DNA from 2 places in the Specibacter sp. NPDC078709 genome. Region 2 is predicted to be linked to the other one. Evidence: predicted binding sites of a transcription regulator. Region 2 holds the regulator's gene; the other holds the start of a gene.
What was found. Region 2 encodes LexA, which represses DNA repair genes until DNA is damaged. Its sites were predicted from a motif close to TCGAACANNTGTTCGA; they were not measured.
Positions count from the first base shown of each region.

Region 1 (7,841 bases), on a different contig from region 2:
CGTCATCACGTTCATTGTCTGGTCCCTGCTGGGAAGTATCCCGGACGCGGTGACCCGCACCGTGACCGTGCTGGTCATTGCCTGCCCGCATGCCCTGGGTTTGGCCATTCCACTGGTCATCGCCATCTCCACCGAACGGGCCGCGCGGGCCGGCGTGCTGATTAAAAACCGGATGGCTTTGGAACGGATGCGCACCATCGACGTCGTCCTGTTCGACAAGACCGGCACCCTAACCAAGGGTGAACCCGCTGTCACAGGCGTCGTTGCGGTAGACGGCGTCACAACAGAGGAGTTGTTGGCCCTCGCCGCCGCTGTTGAATCGGACAGCGAACACCCGGTCGCCCGGGCGATCATCGCTGCCGCTAAACAGACCGGCAATCCGGCTTTGACTGCCTCGGGTTTTCAGTCCCTGACCGGACGCGGCGTCCAGGCCACCGTCAACGGAACCAACACTGCAGTCGGCGGACCAGCCCTACTCGCGGAGCTCGGAGCCTCTGAACCCGCGGACATCGCAGACACAACCGCAGAGTGGATGGACCGGGGTGCATCGATCTTGCATGTGATCAGGGATGGCGCCATCGTTGGTGCTGTCGCTTTGGAGGATGAAGTCCGCGAGGAATCCCGCCAAGCCATCCAGTCCCTGCAAAAACGTGGCATCAAGGTCGCCATGGTTACCGGCGATGCACACCAGGTTGCCGCTTCGGTGGCTTCCGAGCTTCACATCGACGAGGTTTTCGCGGAGGTCTTACCCCAGGACAAGGACCTGAAGGTCGCCGAACTGCAGGCCCGCGGCATGAAGGTCGCCATGGTCGGCGACGGCGTCAACGATGCCCCCGCCTTGGCCCGGGCCGAGGTTGGCATTGCCATCGGCGCCGGCACTGATGTCGCCATGGAATCGGCTGGAGTGGTGCTGGCCGGCAATGACCCACGGGCGGTGCTGTCCATGGTGGACCTTTCCCATGCCAGCTACCGCAAAATGTGGCAAAACCTGATCTGGGCCACCGGCTACAACATCATTTCCGTTCCACTGGCCGCAGGCGTGCTGGCTTTTGCTGGCATCGTCCTCTCACCGGCCGCGGGTGCAGTTTTGATGTCGCTATCGACCATCGTGGTGGCACTGAACGCCCAACTGCTGCGCCGCCTCAACCTCAACCCCGCCGACGTCCACTAGGCACGCTCGAAGCTCTCGCCCAGCTTGTGCCCGTACAATTCACAACGACTAGCTAGATTCCAGCGGAGCCACGGAAAGGATTTCACCATGCGCATGCCAAGTAGCACGCCCACGATGGTGTCCTTCCTGCGCTGGGGCGCGATGATCGCTCTTGCCTTCGCTGTCATCGGGGGCATCTTCGGCATGCATGTCATGGGCGGAGCAGGCGTCTCGTCCATGGCTTCCCCCAGCATGATGAACGCCTCCACCGAAACAGTCAGTGTCAAGACCACTCCGGTCTCGGAGCACCCAGTGTCCGAAGGCAATGCAATGCTTGACAGCGCCGCTCATGCGCCCTCGACCACACCCGCGGCTTGCGGCTGTTCCTCCACTGGATGTGAATCATCCATGGACATGCACCAGAGCTGCATTCCCAGCCTGGCAACAGCAGTGGTGAACTTGCCCCTGCCCGGAACGCTCATGCTTCCTTCGACCGAATCGGCGTTTCTGGTTGTTACAGGACACAAGTCCTCGGGTCGTGTTCCCGATCCGCCGTCACTGAATCAACTCTCGATCAGCAGAACGTAAACCGATGAATCGTCCCGGGTATCTCTCACGGGTCCTCATTGGCGCGCCCTCCAAGCTAGGGCAACTGCAAAGTATTCGAGAAGTTTAAGTGAAGGACTGTTTGTTATGAAGAAATCATTGACCGTTTCAGCCACCATTGTTGCCGCCATGCTCGCGTTGGCAGGATGCTCCACCGGAACCGACGGCGGATCCATGCCAGGGATGAACCATAGCGGTCCGACCGCTTCCTCCATGGAAGCTACAGTCGCCGGTGGGGAGCATAATGCTGCGGACACGATGTTTGCCCAAATGATGATCCCTCACCACACCCAAGCGGTGGAGATGAGTGACATCATGCTTGCCAAGACCGACCTCGATGCGAAGATCACCGCGTTGGCTACAGACATCAAGGCCGCCCAGGGCCCGGAAATCAAGAAGATGACCACCTGGCTCACCGCCTGGTCCGAACCAACCTCCATGGCCGGAAACCACTCCATGAACGGAATGATGACTGGCGATGATCTTGACAAGCTCAAGGCTGCCGAGGGCACCGAGGCCAGCAAGCTATTTCTGACCCAGATGATTGCCCACCACGAGGGTGCCGTGGAGATGGCCAAAACCGAGATCGCCGACGGTCAAAATGCCGAGGCTGTGGCCTTGGCAGAGAGCATCGTTGCCTCCCAGGAATCCGAGATCAAGGACATGAAGGACCTGCTCGCCACCCTCTAACAGGCTGGCTCAATCCGTCCTCGGTGGTGGATCCAAAACTTCTTGGATCCACCACCAACTCTCCTTGCTAACCTTCTTCTTTGGAGTCCCTTTGTATCCCCGAATTTCGTTTTTCCCTGTCCGCCGAGCTGTAGTTGCGGCCGCACTAACCCTTCCGCTCGTTCTGGCAGGGTGTTCAGTACCGACCCCGGCCATCGATTCCACGCCGGCAGCCAACGCATTTGGACATGTTCATGGCATATCGGTTGACCCGGAATCCACAAGGATCCTACTTGCCACCCATGATGGCCTCTACGACGCCACTAAGAAAACCGCCCTTAAGGTCAGTGACACCATCGATTTGATGGGGTTCACCGTCACTGACGATCCAAAGACCTTCTACGCGTCAGGACACCCCGGAGCTGGATCTTCCTTGCCGAATCCGGTCGGTCTCATCCGCTCCACCGACGCCGGAAAAACCTGGCAGGAGATCTCTCTCGGTGGACAATCCGATTTCCATGCCCTCACTGCCAGCGGCGGTGGTCTAGTCGCCTTCGATGGCCAGCTTCGTACCAGTCACGACGGGGTTACGTGGGAAAACTCCACGACTACGTTTACCCCGGCTGTGTTGGCCGGCAACCCTGCCAGCACCGTCGTCCTTGCCACGACTGAGAGCGGCGTGCAGCGCTCCACGAACGCCGGCAAGACCTGGCAGCTCGTTCCCAATTCCCCGATTATCCAGTTTGCCGCCTTTGCCACGTCCCTGGAGAAGGCCCCGACGGAGACTGTTGGGGTATCCCCGGATGGCAGCGTCCATGTTTCAACCGATGCCGGTCTGAGTTGGGCTGTGACCGGGAAGGTTGCAGGCCAGGTCGAAGCCATCGCCGCCTTGGAAGGAAGCCACGGAAAGCCGCGGATTTGGGTGGCCACCACCACCGGCATCCAGGTCTCCGATGACGGTGGGGAGACTTTCCACACGGCTGCTTCCTAGGCCCATCACTCTGGCATCAGCGTGAGGCATGGGAACCTCCGGTCAGTGAAGCAATAGACAGCTCCACAAAGCCCGGCGGGCCTCCAATTGATCAAACCCCCGATGTCACGAACCACATGGCCGAGTACACCTAGCTGTTTGGCAGACCCGTTCGGAATGAGAATGTCCATCGCTGACACATAGGCTCAACGGTCCGGCTGGCCTGGAACAACTACCCAGATATTCGATAGAGCATTATTGCCCTTACTGCAGAACGAATACTTACATGACCCCGACACGACAGCTGACTTGGTGAACATGTTCGATGTGATGGTGGCAGGTGACAACCTGCCGGAACCGGCATGGAACATCAAACCGACGAACCGTGTCCCGGTCATACTGGAGTCCGCGAAGGGTGAGCATGAGCCGGTGCGTCGACTGGAGGCTGGCCGGTGGTCACTCACGCCGTCGTACTCCAAGGAACTGAAAACGAAGTTCGCCACCTTCAATGCCCGTTCGGAAACGGCGGCGGAGAAGGCCACGTTCCGCGGGTCGGTCAAGAGCAAGCGGGCGATCCTGCCGGCCGATTCCTACTACGAATGGCACACCGAGGGTGAGACAAAGACTCCGTATGCCATCCACTCCCCCAATGACGAAATCATAGCCTTTGCCGGCCTCTATACCTGGTGGCCGGACAAGTCCTTACCCGAGGACCACGAGGACTACTGGACATTGACGACCACAATCCTGACCCGGGCGGCGGTCGGTGAGGTGAGCCAGCTTCATGACCGCACCCCGGTGACGCTACCGCCGAGTTTCTGGGATGAGTGGCTAGACGCTGGCCAGGACGGGGACCAAACACTGGTCGACGCTGCTGTTGCAGCGGCCACGCCAGTAGCCGAGGCGCTGGAATTTCACCAGGTCGGCCCGCTCAAGGGGGACGGGCCAGAGCTGGTGGTGCCGATCAATTCATGAGGCTTTGGCGATAGGGAGCTCGTCCCAGTGGGTGGTGTAGCGGGGGCTGAGCATGTCGCGTTTCATGGACCAGTCCGGGCCGCCTTTGATGCCTGCTGACCCGAGTCCGATACTCCCCCGTCCGTGCTTCTTGGATATATCTTCAAGCAGCTGCCCGATGTGGCGTTCTTCATGTGGGTTCTCGAAGAGTTCTAGGGGTGATTGGTTGCCGGTGGGGCGTAGGTCGGTGACCATGATCCCGGCGCGCACGTATTTGACGCCTTCCACGATCCGGGGTGGTAGCGCGTAGGCTGCCCGAGCTAACAGCACAGGATCTGCCGTGGGCATTGGCAGCGGTACACATACGGAGGGATAGGACGTATCGCCAGGGTTGTAGTAGGACGTGGCAGCAAAAGCCGTCAACAGTTTGGCTTGCAGGTTGTGTTTGGCTAGGCGGGCGCTGGCTTGCTGCGCGTACAGGCTCATGACCTGGCGCATGTCTGCGCGGGTGGTGATCGGGGTCGAAAATGACCGGCTAAAAATCAGTTGGTCACGCCCGATCCGCTCTTCTTCCATCGGGATGCAGGGCTTACCTTGCAGCTCTAGGACGGTGCGCATCATGACTACAGAAAAGCGGTCCCTAATCATGACGGGATTGGCCTGGCTCAGGTCCAGAATGGTCTTGATCCCCAAGGCGTAGAGCCGTTTGGTTAGTTTGGTGGCCACGCCCCAGATTTCAATCACGGAGAGGCTGGCCATGAGGTGTTCGCGTTGCGCCAGGGGTACGGAATCCCAGTGACACACGCCGTTGAAATTGGGGTTGTTCTTGGCCCACTTATTGCAAAGCTTCGCCAGGGTTTTCGTGGACGCGATACCCACGCATACGGGTACGCCGCAATTGCGGCGCACGGCGTCTTTCATGGCACGGCCGAGCTGCAGCAGCTCCGGACCAGTTCCCTTGACGGTGCAGAATGCTTCGTCAATGCTGTAAATCTCGATTTCGTGACTGAACCTGCCCAGTAGCTCCATGACGCGGGCACTCACGTCCCCGTATAGCTCGTAGTTGCTGGATTTGGCAATCAGTCCCAAGGCTTTGGCGCGGGGCGCGAGCTTGAACCACGGCTCCCCCATCGGGATGCCTAGTGCCTTTGCCTCGGCACTGCGGGTGACGGCGCAACCATCATTATTCGAGAGCACGATCAACGGCTTGCCTTCCAAGGAGGGGTCAAAGGCCCTTTCCGCACTGGCATAAAACGAGTTAACGTCCACATGGGCGATGGCCTGCATACGTTCCACGACTACGGCCTACAAGAGATGATGCAGAGCAACGGAAGCCGTCCCCCAAATTTCAAGGCTCGCCAACTCAGGGACACGAATATCCGGGTAATCAGGATTCTCGGCCTGCAACACGACACCCGTAGGGGTGATGCGCAGCCGCTTAACCGTCAACTCACCATCAAGGACAGCGACGACAATAGACCCATCCTTAGGCTCCAATGCCCGGTTGACGATCAACTCATCACCATCACTGATGCCGGCGCCTTCCATAGAGTGGCCCGACACGCGAATGATGTACGTGCTGGTGACGTCCTTAATCAAGTGGTCGTTCAAATTAATCCGACCGTCAAAATAATCCTGGGCAGGAGAAGGGTAACCAGCTGCCACGGTGACCGAGGCCAGTAGTGGGTGCGACACAGGGGACGCGAAGTCTACAAGACAAATATTCGATACATGATCCATGACACACCAACTACTAGAAATAAAGTTCTATTAATTGAGTGTAAGCCCTCCCCCTGACAAGGACCATGCCTAGTGCATTAGGGGGGCGGAACCCTGCCTAGCGGTCAACCCTTACGCTCAACAGTCGGTAGCCTTCGGCCAACGTGCGGCGCATGGCGTCCACGCCTGCCTGATACTCAGCTGCGTCCACTTCCGTTTTCTCAATGACGCTGCCCTCAATACATTCCACAGTTCCAAAGATCTTCACTGATTGATTGTAAGTTCGACACGCGCCACCTCGCGGCTAAAGTTGGTATCTGGAGGAAATGCGACAATGCAACCTCGTCGTTTGAAGTGAGGGAACCAGCGCAGTGCCAAATTCAATATCCGAGGTCACTCGACGCAAAGTTATGGACCTCTGCACTCTTTTGCCTCTCGCCTGGTCCGGGCGTCTGAGTGAGCCAGAATTTTTGGCCCGTATTTTCCCCCTCAGGGATCTGCCCAGTACCGACAAGAGGTTCAATGACGCATACGGTGACGTCACTCAACATCGGGTCAACAATCCCGAGGATTGGGAGAACGATTACATCTTCACTGACCCACGATTCAATCTCCTGTGGGGTACAGATGAGAACTTCCTGAAATTTATTGAGATGACGGTTAACCCGGTGGCACTTTCCGGCGACGATGCGGCCTCCTTGGTAGAGACTTACAACAAGATTTTGAGCCCTGATGGATACAAATTCATACAGGACGGAAGTGTAAGTGGGCACCCTCTATATAAGGTTGAACCTTTCGACCCGTGGGCAGACCCCCAGAAAAAAGTCACCCAGAATAAGGCTGAGCCTGTCACCGAATGGCCTGCCACCGCATGGGGAACTCCTCTCACCGCATGGGGAACAACTCAAGAAAAGACTGAACCTGTCGACCCATGGGCAGACCACCAGAAAAAGATTGAAAAAACCCCTCAGAAAAAGGCTAAACCCGTCAACGCGTGGGAAACCCTTCCGACTAAGGTTGAACCTGTCGACCCATGGGCAGACCACCAGAAACACAGTATCCGGACTGCCGGGGAGCCAGTGGCTGATCTTCTTCATTCGCCTGGTGGAAGTCAAGAGTCAATCTCGTCAGCTGTTGGTATCCCAGGCGGCGTGCCAACCACAAGTGGCATTAAAACGTCTCCCGCCGAGAAAAGCATTTTCATCGTTCACGGCCACGATGATACGGCCAAGACCTTCGTTCATCATTTCCTCAACCAACTCACAGGACGGGATGCTGTCATCCTCCACGAGCAAGGAAATTCGGGTCAATCACTGATCGAAAAACTTGAAAAAGCTGCCGCCCAAGCTAATTTCGCGGTCATTATTTTGACTGCCGATGACCTGGGCAAGGCAAAAGATGACAAGGACCTTGAACCTCGTGGTCGCCAGAACGTCGTGTTCGAAATGGGCTACTTCATGGCACATCTGGGACGAGACAAAGTAGCTATCCTTCAGGCAACGGATGTAACTGAACCCGGTGATGTACGAGGCATGCTTTATATTCCTTTCAACAGTTTTACCAACGATTGGAAAGGCAAGCTCGCTGGCGAACTGGAAGACGCGGGGATTCAGGTCAATCTGAGGGTCCTAACGAAGTAGCTTCATTCAGCCTCCAACTGGCCCCACTCATTGCTCGCTCCTGACACACTCGGCACCAACTCACCCGTTGGTTTCAACAGAGACAAGGAGTGTCTCACTTCTAACGAAGTGGGACACTCCCCCCGTTTTGGAC
Region 1 is NZ_JBFBLU010000003.1:359,797-367,637, forward strand. Features, by position in the region: gene AB0P14_RS08255 (copper-translocating P-type ATPase) at 1-1,171, shown strand, start outside; gene AB0P14_RS08260 (DUF6153 family protein) at 1,259-1,738, shown strand; gene AB0P14_RS08265 (DUF305 domain-containing protein) at 1,844-2,446, shown strand; gene AB0P14_RS08270 (F510_1955 family glycosylhydrolase) at 2,538-3,416, shown strand; gene AB0P14_RS08275 (SOS response-associated peptidase) at 3,708-4,370, shown strand; gene AB0P14_RS08280 (Y-family DNA polymerase) at 4,365-5,636, opposite strand; gene umuD (translesion error-prone DNA polymerase V autoproteolytic subunit) at 5,655-6,044, opposite strand; gene AB0P14_RS08290 (hypothetical protein) at 6,187-6,336, opposite strand; gene AB0P14_RS08295 (TIR domain-containing protein) at 6,440-7,708, shown strand.
Region 1: the regulator LexA is predicted to act here: its motif matches at 6,062-6,077, upstream of umuD (translesion error-prone DNA polymerase V autoproteolytic subunit).

Region 2 (7,841 bases):
CCGGGTTCTCCAGCGCAGCCGTGCCCAGATTTACACGGCCCACACCCAATTCCAGGGCGGCTTCCAGCGTTGCGTCATCGCGCAGCCCACCGGAGAGCTCGACCTTGACGTCCAGGACCTGCACCATTTCGCGCAGCAGTTCCGTGTTTGAGCCGCGACCAAAGGCCGCGTCAAGGTCCACGAGGTGAACCCATTCGGCGCCGTCGTTCTGCCACTTCATGGCGGCGTCGAGCGGGGAGCCGTAACTCGTTTCCGAACCAGCCTCGCCCTGCACCAAGCGCACGGCCTGGCCGTCCACAACGTCGACAGCGGGCAGCAATTCCAAAATGGGGGTGGTCATGGGGTCCTCAACGTTGTTTGTCCTACGGGTGGAAACTACAGGAAGAAAGCTGCGGCGTAGCCGCGGGTTACTGCGTGAAACTTGACGAGCGTGAAACTAGACGAGCATCAAGCTAGAGCGTGAACATGTAGGCGGCTATGAGAGACATGGCGGCCAACGCGGCAAAGCTGATGGGGATCCAGCGCGGGGTTTTCTGCTGGTAGAACGTATAGGCTCCACCGATCAGCAAGCCTGCCAGTGCCATCAACAACAACGAGTACATCAGCGAGCCGCCTTAGTCAGGGAATTGACCCAGTTACGCAGCATGCGGGCTCCTGCGTCACCGGACTTTTCCGGATGGAACTGTGTTGCGCAGAGCGGGCCGTTTTCAACGGCCGCGATGAACGGGGCACCGTGCTCGGACCAAGTCACCATGGGCGGACGCATTTTGGGCTGCAATACCTCAAAGTCCCACTTCTGCACACCATAAGAATGCACAAAGTAGAAGCGCTCAGATTCAACGCCTTCAAAAAGCATGGAGCCTTCAGCTGCTGTGACGGTATTCCACCCCATGTGCGGGACCACGGGGGCCGGCAATAGCTCCACAGTCCCCGGCCACTCCCCCATGCCTTCGCGGTGGGTGCCGTGTTCTACTCCGGCGTCGAAGAGGACCTGCATACCGACGCAGATGCCCAGCACTGCCCGGCCACCGGCAACGCGGCGGCCGATCATGCGCAGCGCATCAACGGCCTTGAGCTCGTCCATGACCGAACCAAAGGCGCCCACGCCAGGGACAACCAAGCCGTCGGCGTTGAGAACATCCTCGGGTTTAGCACTGAGCGTTACCACTGCCCCGGCACGTTCCAGCGCGCGGACGGCTGAACGGACGTTGCCCGATCCATAGTCCAGCACCGTGACCGTGGGCTTGTCACTACCTGCCGTGTTGCTTACTGCTGACTCGGTAGCTGCCGAACTCACAAAAGGCCCTTCGTGGACGGAATGCCGGTGACGCGGGGATCGGCTTCAACGGCCGAGCGCAGTGCCCGGGCGAAGGCCTTGAACTGCGCTTCGACGATGTGGTGCGGATCGCGGCCAGCAATGACTGTCATGTGCAGGCAGATCTGAGCATGCAAGGTGATGGCTTCAAAGACGTGGCGGGTAAGCGAGCCAGTGAAGTGACCACCGATCAGGTGGTATTCCTGTCCGGCAGGCTCGCCACCATGTACCAAGTAAGGACGGCCGGAAAGATCAACCACGGCGTTCGCGAGGGCTTCATCCAAGGGGACCGTGGCTTCGCCGAAGCGGCGGATCCCGGCCTTGTTCCCTAGGGCCTCCTTGAGGACTTCACCCAAGGAGATGGCCACGTCTTCTACCGTGTGGTGGGCATCGATGTGGGTATCGCCAGTGGCCTTGATGTTCATGTCGATCAGGGAGTGCTTGGACAAAGCCGTGAGCATGTGATCGTAAAAGGGCACGGAGGTGTCAATGTTTGACACGCCGGTGCCGTCGAGGTTGATCTCCACCATGACGCTTGACTCGCTCGTGGCACGCTCCAGGCGGGCAGTGCGTCCCTGGCCGGGATTCGGGCTGTTCTGAGTCATTGCGGCAGTCCTTTGTTGTGGTGCGCCTTCGCAGCCGGCAGTTGCCGGGCAGGGACGGGCGCGTAAACGAATTGGTGTAGTGCTACCAGTTTAGGAGAGAAGACATGGTTATACCCAAACCTCTCCCCTGGCGAGAAGGAACCAGCCATGTTCGACGGCGGATCCTCCTCACAGAATTAAAAAGCGTCCTCAGGCGGCAAGGAAGGCGCGCAGTCCTTCAAGGAAAGCTGTGGTCTCGGCTTCCGTACCTGCCGTGACACGCAAGTGGCCCGGAATTCCAACGTCGCGAATGAGTACGCCGTCGGCCAGCAAGGCTTCCCAGACCGCATGCGGATTCTCAAGTCCACCAAAGAAGACAAAGTTTGAATCGGACGGCGCCGGGCTAAGCCCTAGAGCAATGAGCTCCTTGACGATCCGGTCCCGCTGGACTTTGATCTGTTCGACATTGGCTAGCAGTGAGGTGGAGTGCCGTAGGGCTGCCACAGCTGTTGCTTGGGTAATGGCGGAGAGGTGGTAGGGCAGGCGGACCAGACGCAGGGCGTCGGTGACTTCCGGCGCAGCAGCCAGGTATCCCAGTCGTGCCCCTGCTAAGGCGAAGGCCTTGCTCATGGTGCGTGAGACCACCAGTCGAGGCCGCCCCTCGAGCAAGCTCAGAGCACTCTCGGTTCCTGTGTGGGCAAATTCTGCGTAGGCCTCGTCAACAATAACCACTGTTTGAGATGCCTCGCCGGCTGCATAGACGGCTTCCACAACGTCCAGGCCCAAAGCCGTTCCGGTGGGATTGTTGGGCGAGCAGAGGAACACGAGGTTCGGAGCATGCTGGCGAACCTGCTCGGCGGCAGATTCCGCAGAAAGACTGTAGTCCTGGGCGCGAACACCAGCGATGTAGCCTGTCCCGGTTCCGCTGGCGAGTAGCGGATACATGGAATATGTGGGAGGGAATCCCATGACGGTGCGGCCCGGACCTCCGAATGCCTGCAGTAACTGCTGGAGCACTTCATTGGATCCATTGGCCGCCCAAAGATTATCTTCACTCAAGCCGTGGCCAAGATAAGCCGCCAGCTCTTGGCGCAGAACGGTGAATTCTCTGTCCGGGTAGCGGTTGAGACCATTTAGCTCTTCGGCCACTGCTGCAAGGATTGCTTCCTTGGCATCGGCCGGAACACCAAAGGTGTTTTCATTAACATTCAGCAGCACCGGAACATCAAGCTGAGGTGCACCGTAGGGGTGCTGTCCACGCAAGTCGTCACGAAGCGGCAATTGACTTAGGCGTTCAAACTGGTCCATGCCCTCCAGCATATTTGCTTGCCGTGGAAAAGTTCGAAACGGCGACACAATGCGGACACCATCACCTGCAGGAGCGCTACTTCGGGATGGGAACGTAAAGCCGCTGACCTGCCTGCAGGACACCGGTGCCCAGATCGTTCAGTGCAACGATTTCGCGAACCACATGGCGTACATCGCGGGTGGGATCGGCAGCACCGGCAATGCTCCACAAGCTGTCGCCCTGCAAGACCGTCACGGCGACGGCGTAGTCGGCCATGTTGACCGCCTTCACCTCAGCGGCCGCGTTTGCCGGACTCGCGAGAGATCCGGCCATGATGGCAAAGGAGACAAACAAGATCAGCGCCGCGACAGCGAGAGTCGGGATGCCGAAGAACACCAACCGACCACGACGGGTCAAGCTGAGCCGAGTGCTGCCAGCGAAGTCCGCTGTGCCACAATCTGCTCCACCGATCTTCACTTCCCCTGATCGAACAGCTCCATGTTGGGCAGCACGATCCATGGTCGGTGCAGGGCCGGGCAGGGACACGCCAAAGGATGCGTGGGAGATAAGCAATGCGTTCATGACTTCTGGTCCTTTCACCGTGAATCCACTGCCCAGGGGCCAACTGCAGCCATCGGACCAAGATTCCACACTCAACATCTTCGATAGAACGTATGTTCTAATTTGCTACTAGTACAGTTTTAGCATCTATAGACGACACTTGCCAAGAGCAAATAGAACAAATGTTTGAAATTCGTCTCTTCGTGGCTTAAACTTGCAGAACAAGGATTGGCCGCTAGATGCAGTCCACCAGCAGGCACTGACATTGTTCAGGGCAGCCACGAAAGGACCGACGGAACCATGGCGCTTCCAGACCCGCCGCACCGCATTCCCCAAGCACCCAGCCGCGCTGGAATGAAGGGCCTGACGGTAAGGCAGAAGAAAATTCTCGAGTGCATCCAACGGTGCATTGCCGACAAGGGCTACCCGCCCTCAATGCGCGAAATTGGCGATTCCGTGGGGCTGGCTAGCCTTTCCAGCGTCACTCATCAGCTGACCCAGTTGGAGCGCCACGGCTATTTGCGCCGTGATCCCAAGCGTCCCCGCGCCATGGAAGTTCTCATCCCGCTGGTATTGGACAGCGGAGTTGTCGAAATCGAAGGCGTTAGCGCACCGAAGACTCTGCGCAGTTCGAACGGTCTGAACTTTGCCGAGCTGAGCAGTTCTTCGGACACCGCTTTTGTGCCTCTCGTGGGCCGCATCGCAGCAGGTGGCCCCATCTTGGCTGATCAGTCAGTGGATGACATCATGCCTTTGCCGCGGCAGATCGTGGGCAGCGGTGAATTGTTCATGCTCAGGGTCCAGGGTGATTCCATGATCGACGCCGCCATCTGCGACGGCGACTGGGTTGTTGTGCGTCAACAGCCAACAGCCAACAACGGCGACATTGTGGCGGCATTGCTCGAGGATGAGGCGACCGTCAAGACGTTCCGTCAGCGTGACGGTCACACCTGGCTCCTGCCACAGAACACTCGCTATGAGCCGATTCTGGGCGACCATGCCACCATCATGGGCAAGGTCGTCTCGGTGCTGCGAAGCCTCTAACCGAAGTCTCTAACGAAAAAACCGATAGCCGGCCGCCGTTGGCGCGTGCCGAAGAAGTACGAAGGCACCCCGTCAGCTCATGAGCTGATGGGGTGCCTTCGTGTGTGGCAGCCAAAATGTGTGTACAGCCCGGAGTGTCAGTGGCTTCTGCTTCCAAACAGCAGATGACGCGCTTAACCAGTTCGAGACTGCAGAAGACGCGACAAATCCGCGATTTTCATGGCATCATCTGCGTTTTCAAATCCAGCCCGTAACCCTGCCTTCGTGGGTGGCACTACTTGCCGGAGAGCCGCTTCAGCGCGCCCAACGCCACGGTTCTGTCCTTAGTGGACCAGAAAGGCGGTAGAGCGGCACGCAGGAAACCGCCGTAGCTGGCATTGGCCAGACGGGAATCAAGTACAGCAACCACGCCCCGGTCTTGGCTGGAACGGATCAACCGGCCCACCCCCTGCGCGAGGCGCACCGCTGCATGGGTGGCAGAGATGGCAATAAATCCGTCGCCGCCACTTTGCGCCACGGCACGGGCGCGGGCAGTGACCAGCGGATCATCCGGGCGCGGGAACGGGATCCTATCTATCACCACCAGACGGCAGGAGGCTCCTTGCACATCAACACCTTGCCAGAGCGACATGGTACCGAACAGGCAGGTGTCCGGTTCATCGGCGAACTGTTTAATGAGCCCGGACATGGAGGAGTCCCCCTGGCACAGGATCTTCACCTTGAGCTTTTTGCGGAGCTTCTCGGCTGCGTCTTCTGCAGCACGCCGCGAAGAGAACAGAGCCAAGGTTCCGCCACCGGCGGCGGTGATGAGCGCTTCCAATTCATCTAATTGCTCAGCGGACATCCCGAAGCCGGGTTTCTGCAGATGGGCGGCGACATAGAGCATGCCTTGTTTGGGGTAGTCGAACGGCGAACCGACATCGGCCCCCGTCCAAGTGGGAGCGCTGGGCCCCAAAAGACCGAGCCCGCCAGCTGTGGCTTGGAAGGACTCGCCAATAGCAAGAGTGGCCGAGGTGAGCACTACCGTCCGATCGGCAAACAAGCCCTCCCGCAATTTCATCGCCACGCTCAAGGGTGCGATGTTGAGCACTGCCGGCTCATTTTCATCCGCCTTCTGATAGCCCTTGCCCGGTGCGAAGGAACCCGGCCGCGAGGCCCACACCACCTCACGGGCATCATTGGCAACCAGCAGACGCTCGCACAAATCGAAGATCAGATTGAGCCTGGATCGGGCAATCGAACGCCCGCCGTCGGCGGCAGCATTACCCTCAGGCTTAGAATCGGACAAGGCGGCACGTACCGCGTCACGCAATTGCTCCACAGCTTGAGATTGCACCTCGTTGAGCCCCTGTGGGAATAGCCCCTCGGGAACACCAGCTAAGGCAAGGTCCAGTGCCGCGGCGCTGGCCTGCAAGGCGTCCACGGAAACAGCGGTGTGCTTGCGCGTGCTTGACGCCGCCGCCTGCACCATCTGCACAGAGAGTTGCCCGGTGACCGCGCCTGTTACGCGATCCTGGAGCTCATGTGCTTCATCGACCACCACCACGTCATAGTCGGGAAGCACGGCGATGCCTTCAAAGGCACTGATGGCCAGCATGGCGTGGTTGGTGACCACAATGTCAGCCTCTGCTCCGCGGGCACGGGCCAGCTCCGAGAAGCACTCGGTAGCCATCGGGCACTTCTGGGCGCCCAGACATTCCATGGAGGTTACAGAGACCTGCCGCCAGGCTTTGTCCGTCACTCCCGGAACAATCTCGTCCCTGTCGCCGGTGTCTGTTTCCTGCGCCCATTCGCGCAGACGCACCACTTCCTTGCCGAGCTGTGAGGTGGGCCCGGAGGTGGCACTGGGAGGGTGAGCCACGTTGTCTTCGCCAAGACTAAAAAGGGCGCCCTCGCCGGTGTCTTCGGTAGGGAAACCACCTGCCAGTTTTTGCCGGCACACATAGTTGCTGCGGCCCTTGACTAAAGCAACGTCAATGGCCCGCGGCAACATCGGTTTCAGGGTAGCCAACAACCTAGGTACGTCCCTGCCCACGATCTGTGCTTGGAGGGCAAGGGTGGCGGTGGCAATCACCGCAGGCTTGTCGCTGGTCAGGGAGTTGACGATCAGTGGTATCAGGTAGGCGAGGGACTTTCCGGTCCCCGTGCCCGCCTGAACCAGCAGGTGGTCCCCGCTCTCAAGAGCGGCAACTACCCGGCGTACCATTTCATGCTGGCCATCGCGGCGTTGCCCGCCCATGGCGTCAACGGCCCGATCCAAAAGGTCCAGTGCCTGCTGCGAAAGTTCACTATCAGGCATGCTGGACAAACGGTTCAACCTCTGCAGCCAAGTCTTCACGGACACGAACCTGAGCCAAGGTGCCCTGCTCTCCATGTTCCAGACTGATGATCTCAGCATCGCTGCGATGCAATTTGTTCAGCACATCGCCACGGTCATAAGGGACCAGCAATGTCAGCACGACGCTGGGGTGCGGAATCCCTTCCTTGATGGCTTCGAGCAACTCCTCGATGCCTTGTCCTGTCCTGGCCGAGACCACCACAGAGCGGGACTCACGCTGGCGAAGACGCTCCACCACAAAGGGATCGGCGATATCTACCTTGTTCAGGATGATGATTTCCGGGATCTGCAGTGCCTCGACTTCGGCAAACACCGAGCGAACCGCAGAGATCTGCCCCTCCGGGTCTGGGTGGGAAGCATCGACAATGTGCAGGATCAGATCCGCGTCGGCGACTTCCTCCAAAGTGGAGCGGAAGGCTTCCACCAGTTGGGTGGGCAGTGCGCGGACAAACCCGACAGTGTCAACCAAGGTGTAGCCCAAGCCGTCAGAAGTCTCGGTTTTACGGACCGTTGGATCCAGTGTTGCGAACAGTGCGTTCTCCACGAGCACGCCCGCATCAGTGAGACGGTTCAGCAGCGAGGACTTGCCAGCATTGGTGTAGCCGGCAATGGCCACTGAAGGCACATTGTTGCGTTTGCGGTTGGCGCGTTTGGTTTCCCGGGCAGGAGCCATTGCTGCGATCTCGCGGCGCAGTTTCGCCATGCGGGTGC
Region 2 is NZ_JBFBLU010000001.1:61,451-69,291, forward strand. Features, by position in the region: gene priA (bifunctional 1-(5-phosphoribosyl)-5-((5-phosphoribosylamino)methylideneamino)imidazole-4-carboxamide isomerase/phosphoribosylanthranilate isomerase PriA) at 1-340, opposite strand, end outside; gene AB0P14_RS00275 (hypothetical protein) at 453-602, opposite strand; gene hisH (imidazole glycerol phosphate synthase subunit HisH) at 602-1,297, opposite strand; gene hisB (imidazoleglycerol-phosphate dehydratase HisB) at 1,294-1,920, opposite strand; gene AB0P14_RS00290 (histidinol-phosphate transaminase) at 2,110-3,207, opposite strand; gene AB0P14_RS00295 (LysM peptidoglycan-binding domain-containing protein) at 3,284-3,769, opposite strand; gene lexA (transcriptional repressor LexA) at 4,103-4,792, shown strand; gene AB0P14_RS00305 (ATP-dependent DNA helicase) at 5,067-7,091, opposite strand; gene hflX (GTPase HflX) at 7,084-7,841, opposite strand, start outside.